DNA from 2 places in the Pseudomonas sp. St316 genome. Region 1 is predicted to be linked to the other one. Evidence: riboswitches for the same ligand, from Rfam matches in the RefSeq annotation. Region 1 holds a riboswitch; the other holds the start of a gene.

Evidence for each region. Region 1 has a riboswitch for cobalamin ahead of KI237_RS18885 (CbtB domain-containing protein). Riboswitches for the same ligand answer to the same signal wherever they lie in the genome.
Region 2: linked by a shared signal. The riboswitch ahead of cobO (cob(I)yrinic acid a,c-diamide adenosyltransferase) and the one ahead of KI237_RS18885 (CbtB domain-containing protein) in region 1 are both predicted to bind cobalamin.

Annotation. Positions count from the first base shown of each region.
Region 1 covers NZ_AP021901.1:4,281,420-4,290,100, reverse strand. The annotation lists gene KI237_RS18910 (fatty acid cis/trans isomerase) at 1-16, shown strand, start outside; gene nfuA (Fe-S biogenesis protein NfuA) at 132-716, shown strand; gene cobM (precorrin-4 C(11)-methyltransferase) at 932-1,678, opposite strand; gene KI237_RS18895 (cobalamin biosynthesis protein) at 1,756-2,160, opposite strand; gene KI237_RS18890 (CbtA family protein) at 2,157-2,852, opposite strand; gene KI237_RS18885 (CbtB domain-containing protein) at 2,864-3,052, opposite strand; cobalamin riboswitch at 3,154-3,377, opposite strand; cobalamin riboswitch at 3,622-3,837, shown strand; gene cobW (cobalamin biosynthesis protein CobW) at 3,936-5,000, shown strand; gene cobN (cobaltochelatase subunit CobN) at 5,004-8,681, shown strand, end outside.
Region 2 covers NZ_AP021901.1:1,633,966-1,642,646, forward strand. The annotation lists gene KI237_RS07350 (C40 family peptidase) at 1-289, shown strand, start outside; gene KI237_RS07355 (C40 family peptidase) at 455-991, shown strand; gene KI237_RS07360 (PQQ-dependent sugar dehydrogenase) at 1,123-2,433, opposite strand; gene KI237_RS07365 (hypothetical protein) at 2,675-3,259, opposite strand; cobalamin riboswitch at 3,409-3,617, shown strand; gene cobO (cob(I)yrinic acid a,c-diamide adenosyltransferase) at 3,700-4,326, shown strand; gene KI237_RS07375 (cobyrinic acid a,c-diamide synthase CobB) at 4,338-5,807, shown strand; gene bluB (5,6-dimethylbenzimidazole synthase) at 5,804-6,454, shown strand; gene cbiB (adenosylcobinamide-phosphate synthase CbiB) at 6,451-7,359, shown strand; gene cobD (threonine-phosphate decarboxylase CobD) at 7,352-8,344, shown strand; gene KI237_RS07395 (cobyric acid synthase) at 8,341-8,681, shown strand, end outside.

The sequences.
Region 1 (8,681 bases):
CTACCAGAACCTCTGATCGAAAGCTGCGGCGGCAAACTCCGTGCCGCCGGACGCTTTCCTGACAAAAATACTGGGACTTTGTCCGGGGCGATGATTGGCGTAAACTGCTGGCAAGCCTGCGAGGAGTTTCCATGACCGCTATTACCATTACCGATGCCGCCCACGATTACCTGGCCGACCTGCTGTCCAAGCAGAACACCCCGGGTATCGGGATCCGCATCTTCATCACCCAGCCCGGCACCCAGTACGCCGAGACGTGCATTGCCTACTGCAAGCCGGGAGAAGAAAAACCCGAAGACACCGCGCTGGGGCTCAAGAGCTTCACCGCGTACATCGACTCGTTCAGCGAAGCCTTCCTGGATGATGCGGTGGTCGACTACGCCACTGACCGCATGGGCGGCCAGTTGACCATCAAGGCGCCAAACGCCAAGGTGCCGATGGTCAATGCCGACAGCCCGGTCAACGAGCGCATCAATTACTACCTGCAAACCGAAATCAACCCGGGGCTGGCCAGCCACGGTGGCCAGGTTTCGCTGATCGACGTGGTGGAAGACGGCATCGCCGTGCTCCAGTTCGGCGGCGGCTGCCAGGGCTGCGGCCAGGCTGACGTGACCTTGAAGGAAGGCATCGAGCGGACCTTGCTCGAGCGCATTCCGGAGCTCAAGGGCGTGCGCGACGTGACCGACCACACGCAGAAAGAAAACGCCTACTACTGATAGGCATGCGCTGCGAGCAAAAACCGTGGCGAGGGAGCTTGCTCCCTCGCTACCAAAGTTTGAGCGATCGGTTTGTGACGCTGTGGCTATCCGCCAATCCCTGTGGGAGCGAGCTTGCTCGCGATGACGGCGGTACGTTCAATATCATTGCAAGCTGACCCACCGCTATCGCGAGCAAGCTCGGCTCCCACAGGGTGCATTGTCTGGCCCGGCAGTCAGGGCCTGTAGAGATGCGCATGCCCGGCGCGGTACAGCGACGATTCGCTGAACACGTCATTACCCAACACACGTCCCACCAGGATCAACGCCGTTCGGCGAAAACCCTTGGCCTGTACCTTCTCGGCAATATCCGCCAGCGTGCCCAACACCCAATCCTGATCCGGCCATGTCGCCCGGTGAATCACTGCGATCGGGCAATCGGCGCCATAGTGGGGCAGCAGTTCGTCGACGATTTTTTCCAGATGATTGACCCCCAGGTGAATCGCCATGGTCGCCCCGTGCTGCGCCAGGCTGCCCAGTTCTTCCCCAGCGGGCATCGGGCTTTTGTCGGCGTAGCGGGTGAGGATCAGGCTTTGGGAAATGTCCGGCAAGGTCAGTTCGGCACCCAGCAAGGCGGCGCAGGCTGAGGTCGCGGTCACACCCGGGATGATTTCGAAAGGGATGTCAAATTCCCGCAGGCAACGAATCTGCTCGCCAATGGCGCCGTACAGGCTCGGGTCGCCGGAATGCACCCGGGCCACGTCCTGGCCCTTGAGATGGGCGCTCTTGATCAATTCGATGATCTGTTCCAGATGCAGCTCGGCGCTGTTGATGACCTGTTCGGCACTATGACCTTCAAGGACGGCGGTCGGCACCAGGGAGCCGGCGTAGATGATCACCGCGCAGTGGCGGATCAGTCGCTGGCCTTTGACCGTGATGAGATCCGGGTCGCCGGGGCCGGCGCCGATGAAGTAAACGGTCATGACCGGCTCCTGTGAAAGGTGGGTGAGCGTCGCCCAGATGAAGATCACTCATGATCCTGGGCGCCGATTATCGGGATTTACGCCACGACCGCCAATGCCAACGTGCTCTTTGGGCCTTTTTGGCGAGTAATCAGCAGCCTCGCAGGCGGTGTGCCCAACTGGTCGGCCAAGGCCAGGGCGGCGCTTTCGGCGATGCCGTAGCAACCGGTTCGCTCGAAGGCGATCTCGGAGCGGTGACTGAGCCGCTGCTCGTAGCCGGCCAACTGTTCGACACTGAAACAGGTCAACGGCAGGGCCAGTTGTCCGGCCAGCTCCAGCAGCCCGGGCTCGTCACGCTTGAGGTCGATACTGGCCAGGGCCCGTACCCGATGAAGTTCGATGCCGTGGGCCAGCAGCGTCTGGTCGAGCAAGGCCCGCAGCGTGCTGGCCGGGCAGCCACGCTGGCAGCCCAGGCCGATCACCAGGATCGGCTCGGCGCTCATGCGTCGTGGTGGGCTTGGCCGTCACGGCGAAACAGCCAGGCGCTGATCAGGCCCAGGGCCAGCCAGAACGCGACGTTGGTCAGCTGCGAGGCGATCTTGAACTGACTCTCCAGCGCTTCGGGCGCCAGCATCGAGTGGACTTCGGGCTGCGGTGCGCCGATGACGTGGGGCACCAGCAACGTCGCCACGCCCAGTACCTTGAGCAGCCAATGCCGGCCGAACGCGATCAAGGCAATGCCCACCGCCGTGGACGCCGCGGTGCCGATCCACCATATCTGACGTTGGGCCAGGTCGGCCGCTGCGGTACCAGGCAGTTCCGGCGGCAGGCCAAGCGTCGGCGCCAGGACGAAAGTGGCATAACCGGCCAGGCCCCAGAGCAGGCCCTGGGACGTGCGAGTCGGTGCACGCAAGGTGTACAGGCCCGCCAGCATCAGGGCAAAACCCACGGCGACCACCAGGTTGCCGCCTGTGGTGGACAGCACGCGCTGCCAGCCGTCTTCCGGCTCCCAGGCCTCGGCATCATGGGTATGAGCCGCCCCGTGGGCGTGTTCATGGACCTCGGTCGCCGGGGCCTTCTCGAAGGTTTCCGCCTGGAGAATCAGCGGCGATACCCAGAAACTTTGCAGCAGGGTCAGCAGCAGGGCGGCCAGCAAGCCGCTGAAACCAGCGGTCTGCGCGATACGCTTGATCATCTCGTCAGCTCTCAATGGCACGGGAAAGCGGCGCTGTGGCGGGTATCGTGGGCGGCGTTGTGCACTGCTTCGATGTGGGAGAAACCGGCGAAATAGACCAGCCCCGCGCCCAGGATCGAAGCAAGGATCGCGGCGCTCAGGCGTTGGCTCAGGGTGGTGGTGCTGCTGGCGGTGCGGGCGGTGCTGCTGATGGTCGACATGGCGCTTCCCTCTGTTCTTGTTCAGTGGGGGAGTCGAGCGCAATGAAACCCCGGGCGAAAGCCCGCCAAGGTTCGAACAGCGCCCGCCCACCGCGGGTTTGTTGATGCAGGAGTCATGGGCCGGTCTCCGGGCTCGCGAGGGGCGGGGGCTTGCGCCTGGCCTGCAAGCGTCACCTTCCCATGTCCTGGGACACAGTGGTTCAGACGCTTCGCTCGCTTACCGTTGCGGGGGCAGCACCGGACTGACGTGGCTTTGAAGTAAAGCACACGATTCACCGGTTTCCCGTTTCACCCTGTGAAGGGCACCCGTAACGAGTGGTTTGTGTAGCCGGTTCTGTTAGCTACGCAAACCATGCACAGGAGAGCATGGGCGGGGGCGGGCGTCAATGCGGAGGGAGGGCCGCTGCGCTGCCCAATCGCGAGCAAGCTCGCTCCCACACAAGGATTTGCGCCGGGCCCAAAATTCAAGACCAATGTAGATCCAATGTGGGAGCGAGCTTGCTCGCGATAGCGGTAGCAAGGACACCGCAGAACTTGCTTGCGGAGATTGACCCGCCCCCACACCCTGCGTAGCCTTGCGCCTTCGAGGTTCTTCGGCATGTGCCGGAGCTAAGAAGGGAACGCGGTCCAAGCCGCGGCTGCCCCCGCAACTGTGAACGGTGCTGTTTCTGCAAGGCCACTGTGCATGCCATTTTTACGATGGACACACGGGAAGGCGCAGTCATCGCCAGTCCAAAGACTGGCCCGCCGTCAGCCAGGAGACCTGCCTCGAGACAGATTCTCACTACAACCGGGCGGGGTGATCCGGTGGCGAAATCTTCCGCGCACGCTTGTGCCAGCGGTTGTCGTCCCGTTTGCCCGCCACCTTGCCAAAGGGCATCCGATGAAAACACTGGCCAAACTTCCCGTCACCATCGTCACTGGTTTCCTCGGCTCGGGTAAGACCACCTTGCTGCGGCACATGCTCGACAACGCCCAGGGCCGTCGCATCGCCGTGATCGTCAACGAATTCGGCGAGCTGGGCATCGACGGCGAGATCCTCAAGCAGTGCTCCATCGGCTGCACCGAAGAAGAAGCCAACGGTCGCGTCTATGAACTGGCCAACGGTTGCCTGTGCTGCACGGTGCAGGAAGAGTTCTTCCCAGTGATGCGCGAACTGGTGGCCCGGCGTGGCGACCTCGACCACATCCTCATCGAAACCTCCGGCCTGGCCCTGCCCAAGCCGCTGGTCCAGGCTTTCCAGTGGCCGGAAATCCGCAGCGCCTGCACCGTCGACGCAGTGATCACCGTGGTCGACAGCCCGGCCGTGGCCGCCGGCACCTTTGCCGCGTTCCCCGACCAGGTCGATGCGCAGCGCAAACTCGATCCCAACCTGGATCACGAATCGCCGCTGCACGAACTGTTCGCCGACCAACTGGCAAGCGCCGACCTGGTGATCCTCAACAAGGCCGACCTGATCAGCCCCGAAGACCTGGCCAAGGTGCGCCTGGAAGTCGCCGAAGAGCTGCCGCCGGCGGTCAAGGTCATCGAAGCCAGCAGCGGTCGCCTGCCGCTGGACGTGTTGATCGGCCTGGGTGCCGGTTCCGAAGAACACATCGACGGCCGCCACAGCCATCACGACCATCACCACGATGGCGATGATGACGACCACGATCATGACGCCTTCGACTCTATTTCCATCGAGTTGCCCCAGGCCGACGAAAGCCTGTTGCTGGACGCGCTGACGCAGCTGGTGGTCCAGCACGGTGTGTTGCGGGTCAAGGGTTTCGCAGCGATCCCGAACAAGCCGATGCGCTTGCTGATCCAGGGCGTCGGCACGCGTTTCGACAAGCATTTCGACCGTCAGTGGGGCGCCGACGAAGCGCGAGTCACCCGTCTGGTGCTGATCGGCCAGGCGCTCGACGCCGCGCTGCTCGAAGCGCAGTTGCGCGCCGCCCTCGGGGCCTAAGCCATGCACCTGCTCAGGACCCAGCCCGGCGGGTTCGTGTCGGATGACAACATTGCCGACCTGGGGCAAACCCCCGCCGAACTGGTGATCCTGTGCAGCGGCGACTCCAGCCTGGCATTGCTGGCCGAAGCGGCGCGGCAGTTGCCGGATGACTACCCGCAGTTTCGCCTGGCCAACCCGATGCAGGTGCAGAACCACGCCTCGGTGGATCTGTATTTCGACGACGTGCTGCGCCACGCCAAGGTCATCCTGCTGTCGCTGCATGGCGGCATCGGCTATTGGCGTTACGGCATCGAGCGCCTGATGGAACTGGCCGGGCGCGGGGTGAAGCTGATTCTGGTGCCGGGGGATGATCGTCCGGACCCGGAACTCAGCGACCTGAGCAACGTGCCCTGCGAAGACCGCGACCGGCTCTGGCAGTTCTTGCGCCAGGGCGGGCTGGGCAATGCCCTGGACCTGTTTCACAACCTGGGCAGCCAATGGTTTGGCCGCGATTATCCGTGGGCCGAGCCGCAGGCCTTGCCACGCACGGCCATCTATCACCCGGCGAAAACCAGTGCCAACCTCGCCGATTGGCAAGCCGACTGGAGCGCCGGGCAACCGGTGGCGGCGGTGTTGTTCTATCGCTCCCACCTGCAAGCGGCGAACACCGCGTTCATCGACGTGTTCTGCCAGCGCCTGCAAGGGGCGGGGCTCAATCCGCTGCCCATTGCCGTGGCCAGCCTCAAGGAGCCCGGTTGCCTGGCACGGGTGCAAGACTGGTTGGATGAGGTCGAAGCCGGCGTCATTATCAACACCACCGGCTTCGCTCAATCCAGCCCCGAGGCCCCGCATCTGCGGCCATTTCGCCGTAACATTCCGGTGATCCAGGCGATCTGCGCCCAGGACAACGAACCCGGCTGGCGTGCCAGCGAGCAGGGTTTGGGGCCGCGGGACCTGGCGATGCACATCGCCTTGCCGGAACTGGACGGACGGATCATCAGTCGCCCCATCAGTTTCAAGGACCTGGCCTGGCGCAGCGAGCGCAGCCAGAGTGACGTGGTCTGCTACCGCGCCGTGCCCGAACGCATGGATTTTGTCGCCGAACTGGCCCGGCGCTGGACCACCCTGGCGCGCCTGCCCAACGCGCAAAAGCGCGTGGCGCTGATCCTCGCCAACTACCCGACCCGAGACGGGCGTATCGGCAACGGTGTCGGCCTCGACACCCCGGCGGCGGCGCTGAATATCCTGCGCGCCATGCAAACCGAGGGTTATCCGCTGCCGGTCGAGTTGCCAGGAAGCGGCACTGCGTTGATCCAGCAGTTGCTCGGTGGTGTCAGCAACGACCTGGACAGCCTCGACCTGCGACCGTGCCACCAGAGCTTGGCCCTCGACGCTTACCAGGCCATGTTCGACGCGTTGCCCGAAGCCAATCGCCAAGCGGTGCTGGCGCGCTGGGGCTCGCCGGCGCAGGACCCGATGTTTCGCGAGGGACGCTTGATGGTCGCCGGCCTGCGCCTGGGCCTGACCTTCGTCGGCATCCAGCCGGCGCGCGGTTATCAGGTCGATCCGAGCGCGGTGTACCACGATCCGGACCTGGTGCCTCCCCACGGTTACCTGGCGTTTTATTTCTGGTTGCGCCACACCTACGGCGTCCACGCAGTGATCCACGTCGGCAAGCACGGCAACCTCGAATGGCTGCCGGGCAAGGGCGTCGGGTTGTCGGAAAACTGCTGGCCGGACGTGTTGTTGGGCCCGCTGCCGAATATCTATCCGTTCATCGTCAACGACCCGGGTGAGGGCGCCCAGGCCAAGCGGCGCACCCAGGCGGTGATCATCGACCACTTGATGCCGCCGCTGACCCGGGCCGAAACCTACGGGCCGCTGCGTAACCTCGAGCTGCTGGCTGACGAGTACTACGAGGCGCAACTGCTCGATCCGCGCCGTGCCCGGGAGCTGCAACGGGACATCCTCAACCTGGTGCGCGAGACGCACATCGACCGCGAACTGCAACTCGATGCCGGGCTCGACAGCGACGCCGACGCGGCGATCTGGCTGCCACGCCTGGACACCTACCTGTGCGACTTGAAGGAGTCGCAGATCCGCGATGGCCTGCACATTTTTGGTGAATCGCCCAGCGGACGGCTGCGCATCGACACGCTGCTGGCGTTGCTGCGCATTCCCCGGGGCGACGGCAAAGGTGCGCAGTCGAGTCTGTTGCGCGCGTTGGCCAAGGCGTTCGGGCTGGATTTCGATCCGCTGGATTGTGCCTTGGCCGAACCCTGGACTGGCGACCGTCCCGAGGCGTTGGGTCAGGTCAGCGCCGAGCCTTGGCGCACCGCCGGCGATACCCGCGAACGCCTGGAGCTGTTCGCTGGGCAGTTGATCGAGCAGGCGCTGGACGGTGCGGTGGAGCCGCTCGACGCGCCGAGTTGGGAGGTGGTGGGCAGCATCATTGAGAACCTGCGATCCGTCGTGGCTCCGCGCCTGGACGCTTGCGGCCCGGCGGAAATGCGCGGCCTGCTCGATGCCTTGAACGGGCGCTTCGTGCCGGCTGGCCCCAGCGGCGCGCCGAGCCGCGGGCGCCTCGATGTGTTGCCCACTGGGCGCAATTTCTTCTCGGTGGACGTGCGCAACCTGCCCACCACCACGGCGTGGCGCATCGGTTTCCAGTCGGCGAACCTGATCCTTGAGCGGCACTTGCAGGACCACGGTGATCACCTGCGTCAGCTCGGCCTGTCGGTATGGGGTACCGCCACCATGCGCACCGGCGGCGATGACATCGCCCAAGCCATGGCGTTGATGGGCGTGCGTCCGGTGTGGGCCACGGGTAGCCAACGGGTCGATGACTTCGAGATCCTGCCGTTGAGCCTGCTGGACCGGCCTCGGGTCGATGTCACGCTGCGCGTGTCCGGCTTCTTCCGTGACGCCTTTGCCAACCTGATTCGCTTGTTCGATGCCGCCGTGCAGGCCGTCGCCGCCCTCGATGAGCCGGACGACTTGAACCCCTTGGCGGCCAAGGTGCGTGGCGAACGCGAAGCCTTGCTGGCATCGGGTCTTGAGCCGCAAGCTGCGGCGCGCCAGGCCGGCTGGCGGATCTTCGGCGCCAAGCCCGGGGCCTATGGCGCGGGCGTGCAGGGCGCGATCGACGGTCGCTTGTGGCAGAGCCGCGAGGATCTGGCCGAGGTGTACCTGAACTGGGGCGGTTACGCCTACGGCGCCAGCGATGAAGGCACTGCCGCGCGGGAGCAGTTCTCCCGGCGCTTGAGCCAGGTGCAGGCAGTGTTGCAGAACCAGGACAACCGCGAGCACGACCTGCTCGATTCCAACGATTACTACCAGTTCCAGGGCGGCATGCTGGCAGCGGTCGAGACCCTCGGTGGGGCCACGGCAGCCAGTTACCATGGCGATCACAGCCAGCCAGACTTGCCCAGGATCCGCACCCTGAAAGAAGAGCTCAACCGCGTCATCCGCTCCCGCGCAGCGAATCCGAAGTGGATCGACGGCGTGAAGCGCCACGGCTATAAAGGCGCGTTCGAACTGGCCGCGACGGTGGACAACCTGTTTGCCTTCGACGCCACCACCCAATTGATCGACGATCACCAGTACGCCTTGCTGGCCGATGCCTACCTGCTCGACGCGGACACCCGGGATTTCGTCCGCCAGCACAACCCCGACGCCCTGCGGGACATGACCGAGCGC
Region 2 (8,681 bases), 2.6 Mb from region 1:
CATGAACCTGCCACGTTCCACTCGCGAAATGATCAACGTGAACGCCCCTCTGGTGGCTCGCAACCAACTTGAGCCCGGTGACCTGCTGTTCTTCAGTACCAGCGGTCGTCGCGGTCGCGTCAGTCACGCCGGTATCTACCTGGGCGACAACCAGTTCATCCATTCCAGCAGCCGCCGCAGCGGTGGCGTGCGGATCGACAGCCTGGGCGACAGCTACTGGAACAAGACCTTCATCGAAGCCAAGCGCGCCCTCGCCATGGCACCGACTGTGGTCACTGCTCGCAAGTAAGCACACAGTTTGTAAGGCAAACTTAAAGTCTTACTTGAAGTTTGCTGCATAGCCGCTAGAATCCTAGATCATTGATTGATGGCAATCCGCCTGCGTACTCCGCAGGCGGATTTGTTTTCATGCCCACGGCAGAAAAGCCGCATCCAGATCAGGATTGTTCTGCATATGTCGACGTCGGCCCGCCTCGCTCTCATCTGTCTCGCCGCGCTGCTCAGCGCCTGCGCCAGCCGTACTCCACCGCCACCCGCACCGGTACGGGCGCCGGTAGTCTTTGCGCCCTCGCAAGCTTTTTCCCCGGCCGCCGAAGATGTGCTCTTCCGTGCCTTGGGGTTGGTGGGCACGCCGTATCGCTGGGGCGGAAATACACCGGACTCGGGTTTTGATTGCAGTGGCCTGATCGGCTACGTCTACCGTGACGCCGCCGGCATTTCCCTGCCGCGTTCCACTCGCGAAATGATCGGCATGCGCGCCCCGAGCGTTGGCAAGGAAGCCTTGCAAACGGGTGATCTGATCTTCTTCGCCACCAACGGCGGCTCCCAGGTCAGTCATGCCGGGATCTATGTCGGGGAGGGCCGCTTTGTCCATGCGCCGGCCACCGGCGGTACGGTCAAGCTCGACAGCCTGTCCAAGGCCTATTGGCAGAAAGCCTATCTGAGCGCCAAGCGGGTGCTGCAGCCGGAGCATCTGGCGCGTAATCCCTGATGTGTTGCCCTGATTTGTGGGAGCAAAGCTTGCTCGCGAAACAGGCGCCTCGATCTCTGAAAGACCGCATCGCCTTCATCGCGGGCAAGCCTTGTTCCCACAGATTCCCTCGCCACAAGGGTGTGTAGGTATTATTTAGCCGATACCCGCCAAATCTTGTTCCCCACATCATCAGCCACCAACAACCCGCCCTGCTTGTCGATCACCACGCCCACTGGCCGGCCCTGGGCTTTTTCGTCAGCGTTCAGGAAGCCGGTCAATACATCCACCGGTTGTCCCACCGGTTTACCGCCGTTGAACGGTACGAAAATCACCTTATACCCACTGTGGGGCTTGCGGTTCCAAGAGCCATGCTGCCCGATGAACGCACCTTCGGTGAACGGCGCGGGTAAGGCGCTGCCTTCAGCGAAAGTCAGGCCCAGTGAGGCGGTGTGGGGGCCGATGGCGTAGTCCGGGGCGATGGCCTTGGCCACCAGGGCCGGGTTCTGTGGTTCGACCCGGACATCGACGTTCTGTCCATAGTAGCTGTAGGGCCAACCATAGAAGGCCCCGTCCTTGACCGACGTGATGTAGTCCGGCACCAGGTCGCTGCCGATCTCATCTCGCTCGTTCACCGCTGTCCAGAGCGCACCGCTGCGGGGTTCCCAAGCCAGGCCGTTGGGGTTGCGCAGGCCCGAGGCGAAGATACGGTGATTGCCGCTGGCGCGGTCCACTTCCCAGATGGCGGCGCGACCTTCTTCGGCCTCCATGCCGTTTTCCGCAACGTTACTGTTCGAGCCGGTGGTGACGTACAGCTTGCTGCCGTCGCGGCTGGCGATGACGTTCTTGGTCCAGTGATGGTTGATGGTCCCACCTGGCAAATCGACGACCTTGGTCGGCTGTGCGGTGATCTGTGTGTCGCCTTCCTTATAGGGGAAGCGGATCAGCCGGTCGGTGTCGGCCACGTACAGGTCATTACCCACCAGGGTCATGCCGAACGGCGAGTTGAGGTTTTCCAGGAACACCGTGCGGGTTTCGGCGATGCCGTCATGATTGGTATCGCGCAACAGTGTGATGCGGTTGGGGCTGGGCACTCCGGCGCCGGCGCGGCCCATGACTTTTTTCATCACCCAGCCACGGATGCCCTTGGCGTCGTCCGGCTTGGGCGGGGCGTTGGTTTCGGCCACCAGCACATCGCCATTGGGCAGTACGTAGAGCCAGCGTGGATGGTCCAGGCCCTCGGCGAATGCGCCCACTTGCAGGCCCGGGGCCGCGGTCGGCTTGGCACCTTGCGGCCAGCCGATGGCTTCGGCGATGTTGACGGTGGGGATCAGGGTCTTGTTCGGCTCGGGCAGTTTCGGCGCCGGGCCGGTGCCGTCGGACACTTGCAAGGTGGAAGATTCGCCACAGGCGGCGAGCCCGACGGCAAGGGCGAGGATCAATAGATGAGGTGGCTTGAGCATGCTGGCTTCCCTATGAATGCACGTGGTTATTCATAGAGGAGCGTAGACGCGCGATGGTTCAACCTTGGGTCGCCCTGTCAGCCGGGCAAGATGGCCTGTGGTGTATCTGGATTTTGCGCATGCTGGAAATCCAGTGTGGGAGCGAGCTTGCTCGCGATAGCGGTGCCGCAGCTGGCGAAGAGGTTGAATGTGCTGGCCTCCTCGCGAACGAGCTCGCTCCCACAGTTCCTTGCTAAAGGAATCAACCGTGGGCCTGTTTGAACAGCACCGCAATGCCAGGATGGTAATGACCGGCTTCATTGCGCAACTTGCGGTAGGCGTAAGGGAAATACCAGGCCACGGCGCAGGTGTTTTCCTTCTGCAGGTCGTCGAGCATGTCCTGCAGTTCTTCGGGCGTGGCGCTTTGCTGGGCTTTTTGCGGCGAGACGAACAGGCAACCAAGCTTCAAGTCGCTGGCATAGCTGATGCGCTTGGCATCGCTGGTGGCTTCCAGTAGCGGCTGGGTCAGGTTCAGGTGGTTGACCTTGGGCCAGCGCTGGGTGGCCTGGATGAAGGCACGCTCCTCGGTGCTGGCAATGAACAGGTCGGCGCTGACATTGCGCTCACCTTCTTCATTCTGTTTTCGGGTCGGGGCGTGTTGCAGCGTGACCATCTCGGCCATCCACGCCGCAGCCGACAGCAATCCGAGGTTGGCCTTTTCATCGTACCAGTAAGGTGTGTCGTTATCGCCGCGTAGGGCGTTGTAGCGATCGATGCAGTCAAACCAGCGCTCCAGCATCGGGCGCAGGAATTCCAGCTTCGGATTGCTGATAATCATGCCTTGCATGCTTTTTGCCCTCTTATTCTTGTGATATCGGGGTAGTGTCTATTTGATATCACTTGCCGCAGCCTGACACAAGATTGGCGTCGCTTTATTGATCCGGGCCAATGACCGGTGAACCAGCTTTAATTGACGCTCCACCCCCAACCCTCTAACCTTCGCCGCTTGTTTCAGGTGCTTTGTGGCTATGGCCGACAAAGTGAAACAGGGAAGCCGGTGAGTGCACACGAACCCGGCGCTGCCCCCGCAACGGTAAATGAGTCAAGGCTGCCATCACGCCACTGTGTCATCGACATGGGAAGGCGCGCAGTCCGGCACCACGCCGCTCATGAGCCCGGAGACCGGCCTGATTCATCCAACGGCGTCACGGTGGGCGATGCCAGGCTTTGTTGCCGTCCTTTTTTGTGCCCGCCCGCCGTTATTCCATTCCAACGGAGGCTTCCCCCATGTCCGGTTCACCCAACAGCGACGCGCCCGATCGCGACGAACGCCACCTGGCGCGCATGCTGCGCAAGAAGGCCGTGATCGACGAGCGCATCGCCAACTCGCCGAATGAATGCGGCCTGCTGCTGGTGCTGACCGGCAACGGCAAGGGCAAGAGCAGCTCGGCGTTCGGCATGTTGGCCCGGGCCATGGGCCACGGCATGCAATGCGGTGTGGTGCAGTTCATCAAGGGGCGTAACAGCACGGGCGAAGAGTTGTTTTTCCGCCGTTTCCCGGAGCAGGTGCGCTTTCACGTCATGGGCGAAGGTTTCACCTGGGAAACCCAGGATCGCCAGCGCGACATCGCCGCCGCCGAAGCCGCCTGGGCGGTATCGCGCCAGTTGCTCAGCGATCCGTCCATCGGCCTGGTGGTGCTCGACGAGTTGAACATTGCCCTCAAGCACGGTTATCTCGACTTGGATCAGGTGCTGAGCGATCTGCAGGCACGCCCACCGATGCAGCACGTGGTGGTGACCGGTCGCGGCGCCAAGCCCGAGATGATCGAGCTGGCCGACACCGTCACTGAAATGGGCATGATCAAGCACGCGTTCCAGGCGGGTATCAAGGCGCAGAAAGGCGTCGAACTGTGAGCGATCCCGCCATGACCAGCCGCCACTGTCCGGCGGTGCTGATCGCAGCGCCGGCCTCGGGCCAGGGCAAGACCACCGTCACTGCGGCGCTGGCCCGCTTGCATCGCAACCAGGGACGCAAGGTGCGCGTATTCAAATGCGGCCCGGACTTCCTCGACCCGATGATCCTGGAGCGGGCCAGTGGCGCGCCGGTCTATCAATTGGACATGTGGATGGTCGGTGAGCAGGAAAGTCGCCGGCTGTTGTGGGAAGCCGCCGCCGAAGCGGACCTGATCCTGATCGAAGGGGTCATGGGGCTGTTCGACGGCACCCCGTCGAGCGCCGACCTGGCGCGGCATTTTGGCGTGCCGGTGCTGGCGGTGATCGACGGCACGGCCATGGCCCAGACCTTCGGCGCCTTGGCCCTGGGCCTGGCGCGTTATCAACCCGACCTGCCGTTCGCCGGGGTCTTGGCCAACCGGGTCGGCACCTTGCGCCACGCGCAATTGCTCGAAGGCAGCCTGACCGAAGGCTTGCGCTGGTACGGCGCGCTGTCCCGGGAAACCGGCATTGAATTGCCCAGCCGTCACCTCGGGTTGGTCCAGGCCAGCGAGTTGAACGACTTGGACGTGCGCCTCGATGCGGCCGCCGATGCCCTGGCCGGCAGTTGCGAAGTGGCGCTGCCGCCAGCGGTGGAGTTCGCCGCGCCCGAGGTGATCGCCGTTGAGCCGTGGCTCGCCGGGGTGCGCATCGCTGTGGCCCGTGACGAAGCGTTTGCCTTCACCTATGGCGCCAGCCTCGATCTGCTGCGGGCCATGGGCGCGCAGTTGAGCTTCTTTTCGCCGATTCATGACAGCGAACTGCCCGAGGCGGACAGCCTTTACCTGCCTGGTGGTTATCCGGAGCTGCACCATGTTGCGCTTGCCGGGAACGCGCCGATGCTGGCGGCGATCCGTGCCCATCACGCCGCCGATAAACCGTTGCTCGCCGAATGCGGCGGCATGTTGTATCTGCTCGATTCATTAACCGACGTCGACGGCACCCGCGCCGAACTGCTCGGCTTGCTGGCCGGTGATGCGCAGATGCAAAAGCGTCTGGCGGCCCTGGCGCTGCAAGCGGTGGATTTACCGGAAGGCGCCTTGCGTGGGCACACCTACCATCATTCCCTGACCAGCACCGAACTTGAACCGATTGCCCGTGGCCATAGCCCCAACGGCGGGCGGGGGGCGGAAGCGGTGTTCCGGCAGGGGCGGATGACGGCTTCTTATGTGCACTTTTATTTTCCGTCGAATCCGCGGGCGATTGCGGCGTTGTTTGCGCCCGACCTTGAGGGCGCCTTCGCGAGCAGGCTCGCTCCCACAGGGGACCGAGTTGGGCAGGAAATGTCGGGAGCTCCTCAACCCTTTAAGGGGGACCTTGAGGGCGCCTTCGCGAGCAAGCTCGCTCCCACAGGGGATTGCGATTCAAATGTGGGAGCGAGCTTGCTCGCGAAGCGGTCATGACCGACAACGCCTTTGCCCCGGCCGAACGCGAAGCGGTCTATCGCGCCATCGCCGAGCGCCGCGACATGCGCCACTTCACCGGTGGCACGGTTGAGCCGGCCTTGCTGCGCCGCCTGCTGGAAGCTGCGCACCAGGCCCCCAGCGTCGGTCTCATGCAACCGTGGCGATTCATCCGCATCAGTGACCGTGCCTTGCGTGGACAGATCCGCGAACTGGTGGAGCAAGAACGCATTCGCACCGCCGAGGCCTTGGGTGAGCGCAGCGATGAGTTCATGAAGCTCAAGGTCGAGGGCATCGACGACTGCGCCGAAGTGCTGGTGGCGGCGTTGATGGAGGACCGCGAGCGGCACATCTTCGGTCGCCGGACCTTGCCGGAAATGGACCTGGCGTCGCTGTCCTGCGCGATCCAGAACCTGTGGTTGGCTTCCCGCGCCGAAGGGTTGGGGATGGGCTGGGTGTCGCTGTTCGAACCCCAGGCCCTGGCCGACCTGCTGGGCCTGCCCGCCGGGGCCAAGCCGCTGGCGATCCTTTGCCTGGGCCCGGTCGAGGGTTTTTATCCGGCACCGATGCTCGCCCTGGAAGGTTGGGCGCAACCGCGCCCGCTCAATGAACTGCTGTATGAAAACCATTGGGGAGTGAGCCCATGAGCGTGGCGTTGCTCAGTGCCGCCGCAGTGGCGCTGGATGCGCTGCTGGGCGAGCCACGACGCTGGCATCCGCTGGTGGCGTTCGGCGGTTTTGCCGATCGCATCGAACAACGTTTCAATTCCGGCGGACGCGGTTGGCGCAGCCATGGGGTGACGGCATGGATCATCGCCGTGGTGCCGTTGACCTTGCTCGCCACGGCCCTTTCGTGGGCGCCGATGGTGGGCTGGCTGGTGGAGATCCTCGCCTTGTACTGTGCCCTCGGCCTGCGCAGCCTCGGTGAGCATGTCGAGCCGGTGGCGCGGGCGTTGCGCAGCGGTGATCTGGACGAGGCGCGCCAGCGTGTCGGCTATCTGGTCAGCCGGGAAACGGCTGAACTGGATGAAACCGCCGTGGCCCGCGCCGCCACCGAGTCGGTGTTGGAAAACGGCAGCGACGCGGTGTTCGCCGCGCTGTTCTGGTTCGCCGTGGCCGGTGCGCCCGGGGTGGTGTTGTACCGCCTGAGCAATACCCTCGACGCCATGTGGGGTTATCGCAATGAACGCTTCGAGCGCTTTGGCTGGGCCGCAGCGAAAATCGACGACGTGCTCAACTACATTCCGGCGCGCCTGGTGGCGTTGACCTACGCGCTGCTCGGCAAAACCCGCCTGGCGCTCAAGTGCTGGCGCAGCCAGGGGCCGACCTGGGACAGCCCCAACGCTGGGCCGGTGATGGCTGCCGGTGCCGGTGCGTTGGGGGTCGAGCTGGGCGGGGCGGCGGTTTATCACGGCCAGTTGCACCAACGTCCAGCGCTGGGCGAAGGCGTGCCGGCCAGTGCCGACTCCATTGATCGCGGCTGGCAATTGGTCCAGCGCGGGGTATGGTTGTGGTTGCTGATTCTCTGCCTGGGAGCTGAGTTCTATGCTTGAGCACGGCGGACGCTTGCGCAACGCAGCCCGGCAATACGGCATTGCCGAGGCTGATTGGCTCGACTTGTCCAGCGGCCTGGCGCCTTGGCCGTTCGACGTCCCGGCGATTCCCTTGCGCGCCTGGGCGCGTTTGCCGGAAACCGATGACGGCCTGGAGCAGGCCGCCTGCGATTATTACGGCGCGCTGAATGTGCTGCCGGTGGCCGGTTCGCAGATGGCCATCCAGCTGTTGCCACGCCTGCGCCGGGCCGGCAAGGTCGGCGTCTTGTCGCCCTGTTATGCCGAGCACGCCGAAGCCTGGCGCCGCAGCGGCTACATCGTGCGCGAAGTGCTGGCGTCGGAGGTGGATTTTTTCCTCGACAGCCTCGACGTCCTGGTGGTGGTCAATCCGAATAACCCCACGGGCCTGAGCCTGGAACCCGAGCGCTTGCTGGATTGGCATGCCCGTCTGGCCCAACGCGGTGGCTGGCTGGTGGTGGATGAAGCCTTCATGGACGTCACGCCGTCGCTGAGCCTGGCGGCGCACACCCATCTGGTCGGGCTGATCGTGCTGCGTTCGTTTGGCAAGTTCTTTGGCTTGGCCGGCGTGCGCCTGGGGTTTGTCTTGGCCGAACGCCGCTTGCTCAAATTGCTCGCCGAACAGGTCGGGCCGTGGGCCGTCAGCGGGCCGACCCGGGTATTGGGCCAGGCGTGCCTGCTGGACAGCGACGCCCACGCGAGCCAGCGGCAACGCTGCGAAGCCACCAGCCAACGCCTGGCGCTGATGCTTGAGCGCCACGGCTTCAAGCCCCAGGGCGGTTGCGGATTGTTCCAATGGCTGGTCACCGAGCACGCCCAGGGGCTTCACGATTTCATGGCCCATCGCGGCATTCTCCTGCGGTTGTTCACCAATACCGGCAGCCTGCGCTTCGGACTGCCGGCTGACGACAGTGAATTCCTGCGCCTCGAACAGGCCTTCGAGGCCTACGCCAAGGACATCCAATGACCACAGTGATGGTGCAGGGCACCACCTCTGATGCCGGCAAAAGTACCTTAGTGACGGCGCTGTGCCGCTGGGTCAGGCGCCAGGGTGTGAGCGTGGTGCCGTTCAAGCCGCAGAACATGGCGCTCAACAGCGCGGTGACCGCCGACGGCGGCGAAATCGGTCGCGCCCAGGCGGTGCAGGCCCAGGCCTGCGGGCTTGAACCGCACACCGATATGAACCCGGTGCTGCTCAAGCCCAACAGCGACACTGGCGCCCAGGTGATCATCCATGGCCGCGCCGTCACCACCATGAATGCCGTGGCCTATCACGATTACAAAGCCATCGCGATGCAAGCGGT